Oharaeibacter diazotrophicus: one gene and its partner. The protein of the gene in region 1 binds, or shares a complex with, the protein of each later gene. Links are inferred from orthologs where the notes say so. Each region holds a gene or a part of one and is shown in the gene's direction. Other genes may lie near its edges.

Region 1 (5,583 bases):
CGTTGACGCCGAGGCGGGCGCCGACGCCGGAGCGCACCGGCACCACCCGAATGCCGCCGGCGGCGAGCGCGGTGATGCCGAAGCCGCCGACCACGTAGGCCGATCCGTCGACGCCGCCGAAGCGGGTGTAGAGCGCGTCGACGCTCGGCAGGCCGTAGACCAGCATCATGGTGCGGGCGCCGTCGGCACCGATGTCGAGGCCGAGCGAAGGGCCCTGCCAGTACACCTTGTAGCTGCCGGCGTTGCGGGTGTAGAGCATGCCCTCGCCGTAGCGCAGGCCGCCGAAGATGGCGCCGCCGCCCTCCTGGCCGAGGATGTAGCCGTTGGGCTGGCCGTAGCTCGACACCGCCTTCTCGACCACGGCGGCGAGGCCGCTCGAGATCTCGCCGAAGAACTTGTTGCCGGCGTTTACCAGCTCGGCCGAGGAGAAGCTGGCGTCGGGCTGCTGGGCCGCCGCGGGAACCGCTGCGGCGACGGCGGCGGCGACCATGGCGCAGGTCGCGAAGCGGCGTGACACGGACGCGTGCATGCGTGGACTTCCTCCGGACCCCCGTCCCCGGTTAACCCGCCCGTCACCCGCCCGCGGGCAAGATCGGCGCGGCGCCGGTTCGATTCGGCGTCCCGGAACATGAACATGGCGAATCCGGCGACACAACGGCGACTTGCACGTCGCGAGCTGCTCCTCGGCGCCGCGGCGGCGGTGTTGGCGACGGCCCGGCCGGCCGCGGCCATCGGCGAATACGTCGTCTCCGACCCCTTCACCGGCGTCGCCATCGGCGGCTACGACCCGGTCGCCTATTTCCTCGACGGCATGCCGGTGCGCGGCGACCCCGAGATCGAGGTCGAGTGGGACGGCGCCTACTGGATCTTCGTCAACCGCGGCAACGCCGCCGCCTTCTCCGACGCGCCGGCGGTCTACGCCCCCGCCTACGGCGGCCACGGCGTCGTCGGCGTGGCACGGGCGGTGCCGCAGGAGGGCGACCCGACGATCTTCGCGATCCACCGCCAGCGGCTCTACCTGTTCAACTCGGTCGCCGACCGGACAGCCTTCCTCGCCGACGCCGACGCGCTGGTCGCCGCCGCCGACGCCAAGTGGCCGGCGGTGCGCGCCATGCTGGCGCCCTGAGGCGGCGGACGGGGCTCGGGTTGGCAGGACCGGCGCGCGCCTGTATCCAGGCGGGCGGAAGGGTCGGATCGCCCGATTCGGCCCGTTGCCGCGCCGTGTCTTCCGGGGAACCCGCCGCCATGTCCGAGCCGACCAGGATCGAAGCCCTCGACTTCGCCGCGCTGCTGTGCTCGCGGGTCTGCCACGACATCATCTCGCCGGTCGGCGCGATCACCAACGGCCTCGAGGTCCTCGACGAGGAGGACGGCGAGGAGATGAAGGCCTTCGCCTTCGACCTCATCCGCAAGAGCGCGCGCACCGCCTCGGCCAAGCTGCAGTTCGCCCGGCTCGCCTTCGGCGCCGCCGGCTCCGCCGGTGCCGAGGTCGACCTCGGCGACGCCGAGACGGTCGCCAAGCGCTACATGGAGAGCGAGAAGGCCGAATTGTCGTGGCAGGCGACCCGCCGGCTACTGCCGAAGAACCAGGTCAAGCTGCTGCTGAACCTCTTGCTGGTCTCGCTGCACGCGATCCCGCGCGGCGGCCGCGTCGTCGTCACCGCCGAAGGCGAGCTGCCGACGCCGACGCTGCGCATCGAGGCGACCGGCCCGTCGGCGCGCATCCCGCCGCGCGCGATCGACCTGCTCGCCGGCAAGCTCGAGGACGGCGGCCACGTCGACGCCCACGCGATACAGCCCTACTACACCGGCGCCCTCGCCCGCGACGTCGGCTTCGTGCTGACCGTGGAGAAGACCGACGACACCGTCGTGTTCCAGGCGGCGCCCGCGGCCTGAACCGGAAAAACCGCATCCGTAGAGTTGATTAGTTCGCGATCGCGCGATTGCCTCGTTTCGGAACGCTTCACTTCAAGCAATCTTAACGGATCTACCCCGAAAATCCCCGATCAGAGACGGCCGTCACCTTCGCGTCCCGAAACGGGAGGTGCGGCTCGGATGCGGGCCGTGTCCTGCGGGGGTGACCATGGACGATCTGCTTCGGGAATTTCTGACGGAGACGAACGAGTCGCTCGACGTCGTCGACGTCGAACTGGTCAAGTTCGAGCAGGAACCGAACAACGCTCGGATCCTCGACAACATCTTCCGCCTCGTCCACACCATCAAGGGCACCTGCGGATTCCTCGGCCTGCCGCGCCTCGAGGCGCTGGCGCACGCGGCCGAGACGCTGATGGGCAAGTTCCGCGAGGGCGCGCCGGTCACGCCCGAGGCGGTCAGCCTGATCCTGCAGACCATCGACCGCATCAAGGGCATCCTGGCCGAACTCGAGGCGCAGGAGGGCGAGGAGCCGAAGGGCGTCGACTCGGACCTGATCTCCCAGCTCGAGCGGATGTCGCTCGCCGGCGACGCCGCCAAGGCCGAGGCCAAGAAGGCCGCCGAGAAGAAGCCCGAGGTCGCGGTCGGCACGCTGGTGCCGCAGATCCTCGAGCGCGAGTTGCGCCCCGGCGAGGTCTCCCTCGACGAACTCGAGCGCGCCTTCCGCGAGACCGAGGTCGAGGCGCCCCCCGTCGCCGCCGCCGTGGCCGAGGAGCCCGCCGCCGAGGCCGCCCAGCAGGCCGGCATCGACTTCGCCAAGGTCGCCGCCGAGATCGAGGCGCGCATGACCCGTCAGGCCCCGAAGCCGGAGAAGGCCGAGAAGGTCGTCGCCGAGGACAAGGACCACGACGACGGCGCCAAGGGCGAGGGCAAGGGCTCGGTCACCAGCCAGTCGATCCGCGTCAACGTCGAGACGCTCGAGCACCTTATGACCATGGTGTCCGAGCTGGTGCTGACCCGCAACCAGCTGCTCGAGATCGTCCGCCGCCACGAGGACAGCGAGTTCAAGGTTCCCCTGCAGCGCCTCTCCAACGTGACGGCCGAGCTGCAGGAGGGCGTCATGAAGACGCGCATGCAGCCGATCGGCAACGCCTGGCAGAAGCTGCCGCGCATCGTCCGCGACCTCGCCCAGGAGCTCGGCAAGCAGATCGAGCTCGAGATGAACGGCGCCGAGACCGAACTCGACCGCCAGGTGCTCGAGCTGATCAAGGATCCGCTGACCCACATGGTCCGCAACTCCGCGGACCACGGCCTCGAGCGTCCGGACGAGCGCAAGCGCGCCGGCAAGACCGAGAAGGGCATCATCAAGCTGTCCGCCTACCACGAGGGCGGCCACATCATCATCGACATCGCCGACGACGGCCGCGGTCTCAACATCGACCGTATCAAGGCCAAGATCGTGGAGAACGGGCTCGCCAGCGAGGCCGAGCTCGAGAAGATGTCGGAGAGTCAGGTCTTCAAGTACATCTTCGCGCCGGGCTTCTCGACCGCCGCCAAGGTGACCTCGGTGTCCGGCCGCGGCGTCGGCATGGACGTGGTGCGCACCAACATCGAGCTGATCGGCGGCACGATCGACCTGAAGTCGGTGATCGGCAAGGGCACCACCTTCACCATCAAGATCCCGCTGACGCTGGCGATCGTCTCGACGCTGATCGTCGAGTGCTCCGGCGACCGCTACGCCATCCCGCAGCTCTCGGTCGTCGAACTCGTCCGGGTGCAGACCAACTCCGAGCACCGCATCGAGCGCATCAACGACACGCCGGTGCTGCGCCTGCGCAACAAGCTGCTGCCGCTGGTGCCGCTCGCCCGCCTGCTTGGCATCACCGACGGCCCCGAGGCCAAGAGCGAGGACGACGGCTTCATCGTCGTCATGCAGGTCGGCAACGTCACCTTCGGCGTCGTGGTCGACGGCGTGTTCCACACCGAGGAGATCGTGGTCAAGCCGATGAGCAAGATGCTCCGGCACATCACCATGTTCTCGGGCAACACCATCCTCGGCGACGGCTCGGTGATCATGATCATCGACCCGAACGGCGTCGCCTCGGCGATCGGCACCGCCACCGCCGACGCCACCGACCGCCACGACGACGCCAAGGTCCGCCCGAGCGAGGATCAGAACAAGGTGTCGATGCTGCTGTTCCACGCCGGCTCGCCCGAGCCGAAGGCGGTGCCGCTGTCGCTGGTCACCCGCCTCGAGGAGTTCGAGATCGAGAAGATCGAGCGCTCCAACGGCCGCGACCTCGTGCAGTACCGCGGCACGCTGATGCCGCTGGTCTACCTCAACGAGAACGTCCGCCGCCGCACCGAGGGCACCCAGCCGATGCTGGTGTTCTCCGACGCCGGCCGCTCGATGGGCCTCGTGGTCGACGAGATCGTCGACATCGTCGAGGAGCGTCTCGACATCCAGGTCGGCTCCGAGGTGCCCGGCATCCTCGGCTCCGGCGTCATCAAGGGCAAGGCGACCGAGGTCATCGACATCGGCCACTTCCTGCCGCTCGCCTTCGAGGACTGGTTCACCCGCAAGGAGATCTCCTCGGCGGCGCTGACGCGGACGCTGCTGTTCATCGACGACAGCCCGTTCTTCCGCAACATGCTCGGCCCGGTGCTGAAGGCGGCCGGCTTCGACGTCACCACCTGCGCCTCGGCCACCGAGGCCATGAAGCGCCTCGGCGACGGCGAGCGCTACGACGTCATCGTCTCCGACATCGAGATGCCGGTCGTGAACGGCTTCGAGTTCGCCGAGATGCTGCGCCGCGACGCCCGCTTCCGGGCGACGCCGATCATCGCGCTGTCGGCGGTCTGCACGCCGGCCTCGATCGAGCGCGGCCGCCAGTCGGGCTTCGACGACTACGTCGCCAAGTTCGACCGACCGGGCCTGATCGCCACCCTCAAGGAAATCACCACCAGCGAGATGGGACTGGCGGCATGAGCACCGAATTCAACCACGGCGAAGCGGCCAACGACACCCACTCGGACACCACCCAGTACGTCACGGTGGTGATCGGCGGCCAGCTGTTCGGCCTGCCGATCTCCAAGGTCCACGACGTCTTCGTGCCCGAGAGCATGACCCGCGTGCCGCTGTCGGCGCCGGAGATCGCCGGCGTCCTCAACCTGCGCGGCCGCATCGTCACCGCCATCGACATGCGCCGCCGCCTCGGCCTCTCGGCCCGCGAGGGTGCCTCCACCATCATGGCGGTGGGCATCGAGTACCGCGGCGAGAGCTACGGCCTGATCATCGACGAGGTCGGCGAGGTCCTGACCCTGCCGACCGCGAGCCGGGAGGCCAACCCGGCCAACCTGGACCGCCGCTGGGCGGAGATCTCCGGCGGCGTCCACCGCCTGTCCGGGCAGCTCATGGTCATCCTCGACGTCGAGCGCGTGCTCGGCCGCATGCTCGACCAGCTCGCCGCCTGACGGAATTCGCGATCCGGGGGGCGGATCCATGGAGTGTTCGATGAAGCATTGTCTGGTTGTGGATGACTCGAGCGTCATCCGGAAGGTCGCCCGCCGCATCCTGGAAGACCTGTCCTTCACCATCACGGAGGCCGAGGACGGCCAGCAGGCGCTCGAGCAGTGCAAGCAGCACATGCCCGACGCCGTGCTGCTGGACTGGAACATGCCCGTGATGGACGGCCTGGAGTTCCTGGCGCA
Region 2 (3,700 bases), on another replicon or contig:
GTGCGCCGTTGTCGAAGGTCGGCCGGCGGCCGAAGCTGGCGACGCCGTGGCGGGTCTCGCCGTCGATCTCGATCAGCACGGCGTAGATGCCGTGGGCGAGCCGGGTCTCGGCGGGTAGGCGGACGTTGGCCGTGGGATAGCCGATGGTGCGGCCGCGCTTGTCGCCGTCGACCACGGTGCCCTCGAAGAACCAGCGGTAGCCGAGCAAGCCGGCGGCCTCGCCGACCGCCCCGTCCGCGATCAGGCCGCGGATCCGGCTCGACGACACCGCCGTGCCGCCCTCGTCGGCGAAGGGCTGCACGATCTCGACCGCGAAGCCCTCCAGCGCGCCGAGTTCGGCGAGCCGGTCCGGCGTGCCGCCGCGGCGGGCGCCGAAGTGGAAGTTCCAGCCGACCGCGACGCCGACGATGGCGAGCCGGCGCACCAGCACGTCGGCGACGAAGTCCTCGGCCGGCACGGCGGCGAGGGCGCGGTCGAAACCGAGGGTGACGAGGCCGTCGAAGCCGAGCGCCTCGGCGATCCGCGCCTTGACGTGCGGCGGGGTCAGCCGGAACACCTTCTCGTCGGGCTTGAAGACGTCGCGCGGGTGCGGCTCGAAGGTGAGCACCACGGCGGGCGCGCCGCGGCGGTCGGCCTCGGCGCGCGCCGCCTCCAGCACCGCCTGATGGCCGCGGTGCACGCCGTCGAAGTTGCCGATCGCGACGACCGCACCGGAAAGGACGGACGGCAGACCCGCGGCGCCGTCGGCGAGGGCGAGGTCGTGGACGAGGAAGGACGAGCCCGGCATGGATCCGATGCGACTGCGGCGGGGACGGCGGGTCCGGAGGGCCGGCCGTGTCCGGACGTCGCGTCCGGCGCGGCGGACCCTCGCACCGCACCCGCCCGGCCGTCAAGCCGGCCGGCGCAGGGGAGGGGGCGCCGTCACTCCCGCGCGATCGCCTCGATCTCGGCGCGGCGCGGCACCTTGACCATCGCCTCGCCCTCGAGGACGACGGCGGCGTCGACGCGGGCCTCGCAGTGCAGGCGGGCGCGGGCGCCCTTCTCGAGCAGTTCGACCACCTCGACCGACACGGCGATGACGTCGCCGATCCTGACCGGCGCCTTGAAGTTCAGCGTCTGCGACAGATAGACCGCGCCGGGACCGGGCAGGCGCATGCCGAGCACGGCCGAAATCAGGCTGGCGGTGTAGAGCCCGTGCGCGATGCGGCCGCCGAAGCGGGTGCGGGCGGCGAAATGCTCCGACAGGTGGATCGGATTGCGGTCGCCGGACAGCTGCGCGAAGCCGATGACGTCGGAATCCATCACGGTCTTGAGGTAGGTCTCGCGCATGCCGACCGCGAGGTCCTCGAAGCAGTACTGGGTGATCTCCGCGAAGGCCATCGTCTCGTCTCTCCGTCCAGCGCCCGCTCGCCGGCGCGCGCCAGGAATGGCGCCGGAGCCGGGCCCCGCGCAACCGACCAATTGGTCCATGCGACGAGATGAACGAGCGGTTTTCGCGACCCCGTTTCACGTCTTTCCGAGGGTCCCGCCGGATTAACCGACTTTTCAGGTCCTTACCGTAGTGTCGCAACTGAAGCGGGGCGTATCCGCCGGAAACGGACGGATGCGGCGCGACGAGAGATGACGGCTCAAAGTCAACGCGGCCGGAGGCGTGCCGCGCCTTGTTTGGAGTAGACGATGGCCCTGGACACTTCGATCCCGGTTCTCGTGGTCGACGACTACAAGACCATGATCCGAATCATCCGGAACCTGCTGAAGCAGCTGGGTTTCGAGGACGTGGACGAGGCCTCCGACGGCACCGAGGCCCTCGGCAAGATGCGCGAGCGCCGCTACGGGCTCGTCATCTCCGACTGGAACATGGAGCCCATGACCGGCTACGAGCTGCTGAAGCAGGTCCGTGCCGACACCAGCCTCGCCAAGACGCCCTTCATCATGGTGACCGCCGAGTCCAAGACGGAGAACGTCATCGCGGCGAAGAAGGCGGGCGTGAACAACTACATCGTCAAGCCGTTCAACGCGCAGACGCTGAAGGGCAAGATCGAGGCCGTGTTCGGCGACTGAGCCCGCCGGCCCCGGCGACCCAGCGATCGACGGCCCGCCGGGGGGAAACGGGGGCGTAGCCGGCGCGATCTCCGATCGCGCCGGAACGGAGGGAACTGCCTATCATGGCCGACATGACCGCCGAGCACATGGCTCGCGTGATCGACTACCTGCGCAACGACCGCAAGGGTGCGGAGATCTCGCTCGAGGACGTCATGCGCCTCGCCGAGGCCATGACCGACACGCTGCGCAGCTACATCCATCCGATCGACGTCAGCGTCTACGCCGAACTCGGCGAGATGGCCGGCATGATCGCTTCGATGAAGAAGGACATCGGCGACATCAAGCTGGCGGACATGCGCTACGACCGCATTCCCGCCGCCGGCCGCGAACTCGACGCCATCGTCGAGGCTACCGAGACCGCCACCAACGCCATCATGTCGGCGGCCGAGGAGATCATGGGCGCCGACCCGTCGGATCAGGACGCCTTCCAGGCGCTGGTCAACGACAAGGTGGTCGAGATCTTCGAGGCCTGCTCGTTCCAGGACATCACCGGCCAGCGCATCTCCAAGGTGGTGCAGACCCTGAACCACCTCGACACGCGCATCAGCCAGTTGGTGGAACGTCTGAAACTGGTGCCGAGCGACCAGCCGCCGGCACCCGACGAGGAGACCGCGGAGGAACGCCGCCGCCGCGAACTGATCCTGCACGGCCCCCAGCTCAAGGGCGAGGGCGTCAGCCAGGACGACATCGACGCGCTGCTGGCCTGACCGCGGCGCGCCGTCGACGGTGCGCCCGCCCGGGCGCCCGCCTCACCAGACGAGACGCGGCACCGCCGCCGTGATCTCCAGCCCCTCGATCGCGAGCCGCTTGGCGACCGCCGCCGGATCCGGCGCGTCGGCCGGCCCGAAGTCGGCGGCGTGGATGCCGGCCGTCACCATCAGAACCGGCAAGCCCTGGCCCCAGGCACCCTTGACGTCGGTCGGCAGCGCGTCGCCGATCGCCAGCACGTCGTGGTGGGCGATCGGCTCGCCGGCGATCTCGGCCACCGTCTCGAGGGCGATGTCGTAGACCGGCTTGTGCGGCTTGCCGAACATCACCGTCTCCCCGCCCATATCGTCGTAGAGTTGGGCGATCGCGCCGGCGCAGTAGATCAGCCGGTCGCCGCGCTCGACCACGATGTCCGGGTTGGCGCAGAACATCCGCAGTCCGCGCGCGAGGCAGCGGCCGAGCAGGGCGCGATAGTCCTCGGCGGTCTCGGTGTCGTCGTCGAAGAGGCCCGTGCAGACGACGAGTTCGGCCTCCTCCTCGCCGACGAGGTCGAGCTTCAGGCCCTCGAACAGCGGCAGGTCGCGCGGCGGGCCGAGGTGCAGCACCCGGACCGCGCCCTCGCGCTTCAGATGGCCGCGGCAGGCGTCGCCCGAGGTGACGATGCAGTCGTAGGCGTCGCGCGGGATCCCGAACCGGGCCAGGATCGCCTCGACCTCGTACGCCGGGCGCGGCGCGTTGGTGAGCAGCACCACCGGCCGGCCGTCGGCGCGGAAGCGGCGGAGCGCCTCGCCCGCCTCGCCATAGCCGACGACGCCGTTGTGGAGCACGCCCCAGACGTCGCAGACGACGGCGCGGTAGCGATCGGCGAGGACGGAGAGGCCGGGAACGA

Evidence for each region. The genes of interacting proteins can lie anywhere in the genome.
Region 2: the proteins of EDD54_RS19155 (region 1) and EDD54_RS16985 are in contact, whole or in part, in a solved structure (PDB 1A0O), measured with the Escherichia coli proteins. The link is inferred for Oharaeibacter diazotrophicus from one-to-one orthologs.

The regions. Positions count from the first base shown.
Region 1 is NZ_SNXY01000010.1:321,773-327,355, reverse strand. The notes cover bases 1,748-5,061. They hold EDD54_RS19155 (hybrid sensor histidine kinase/response regulator), read left to right. Parts: upstream 1,748-2,083; coding sequence 2,084-4,861; downstream 4,862-5,061. Other genes in these bases: EDD54_RS19150 (chemotaxis protein CheW), read left to right, coding at 4,858-5,061; chpT (histidine phosphotransferase ChpT), read left to right, coding at 1,748-1,896. In the rest of the region: EDD54_RS19170 (DUF1134 domain-containing protein), read right to left, coding at 1-529; EDD54_RS19165 (YHS domain-containing (seleno)protein), read left to right, coding at 635-1,126; more of chpT, read left to right, coding at 1,246-1,747; more of EDD54_RS19150, read left to right, coding at 5,062-5,346; EDD54_RS19145 (response regulator), read left to right, coding at 5,387-5,583. UniProt on the Escherichia coli protein: Involved in the transmission of sensory signals from the chemoreceptors to the flagellar motors. CheA is autophosphorylated; it can transfer its phosphate group to either CheB or CheY.
Region 2 is NZ_SNXY01000009.1:415,186-418,885, reverse strand. What follows is about bases 690-3,369. They hold EDD54_RS16985 (response regulator), read left to right. Parts: upstream 690-1,677; coding sequence 1,678-2,061; downstream 2,062-3,369. Other genes in these bases: EDD54_RS16975 (TIGR01459 family HAD-type hydrolase), read right to left, coding at 2,853-3,369; EDD54_RS16980 (protein phosphatase CheZ), read left to right, coding at 2,166-2,810; EDD54_RS16990 (MaoC family dehydratase), read right to left, coding at 922-1,380; EDD54_RS16995 (bifunctional riboflavin kinase/FAD synthetase), read right to left, coding at 690-787. Also shown: more of EDD54_RS16995, read right to left, coding at 1-689; more of EDD54_RS16975, read right to left, coding at 3,370-3,700. UniProt on the Escherichia coli protein: Involved in the transmission of sensory signals from the chemoreceptors to the flagellar motors.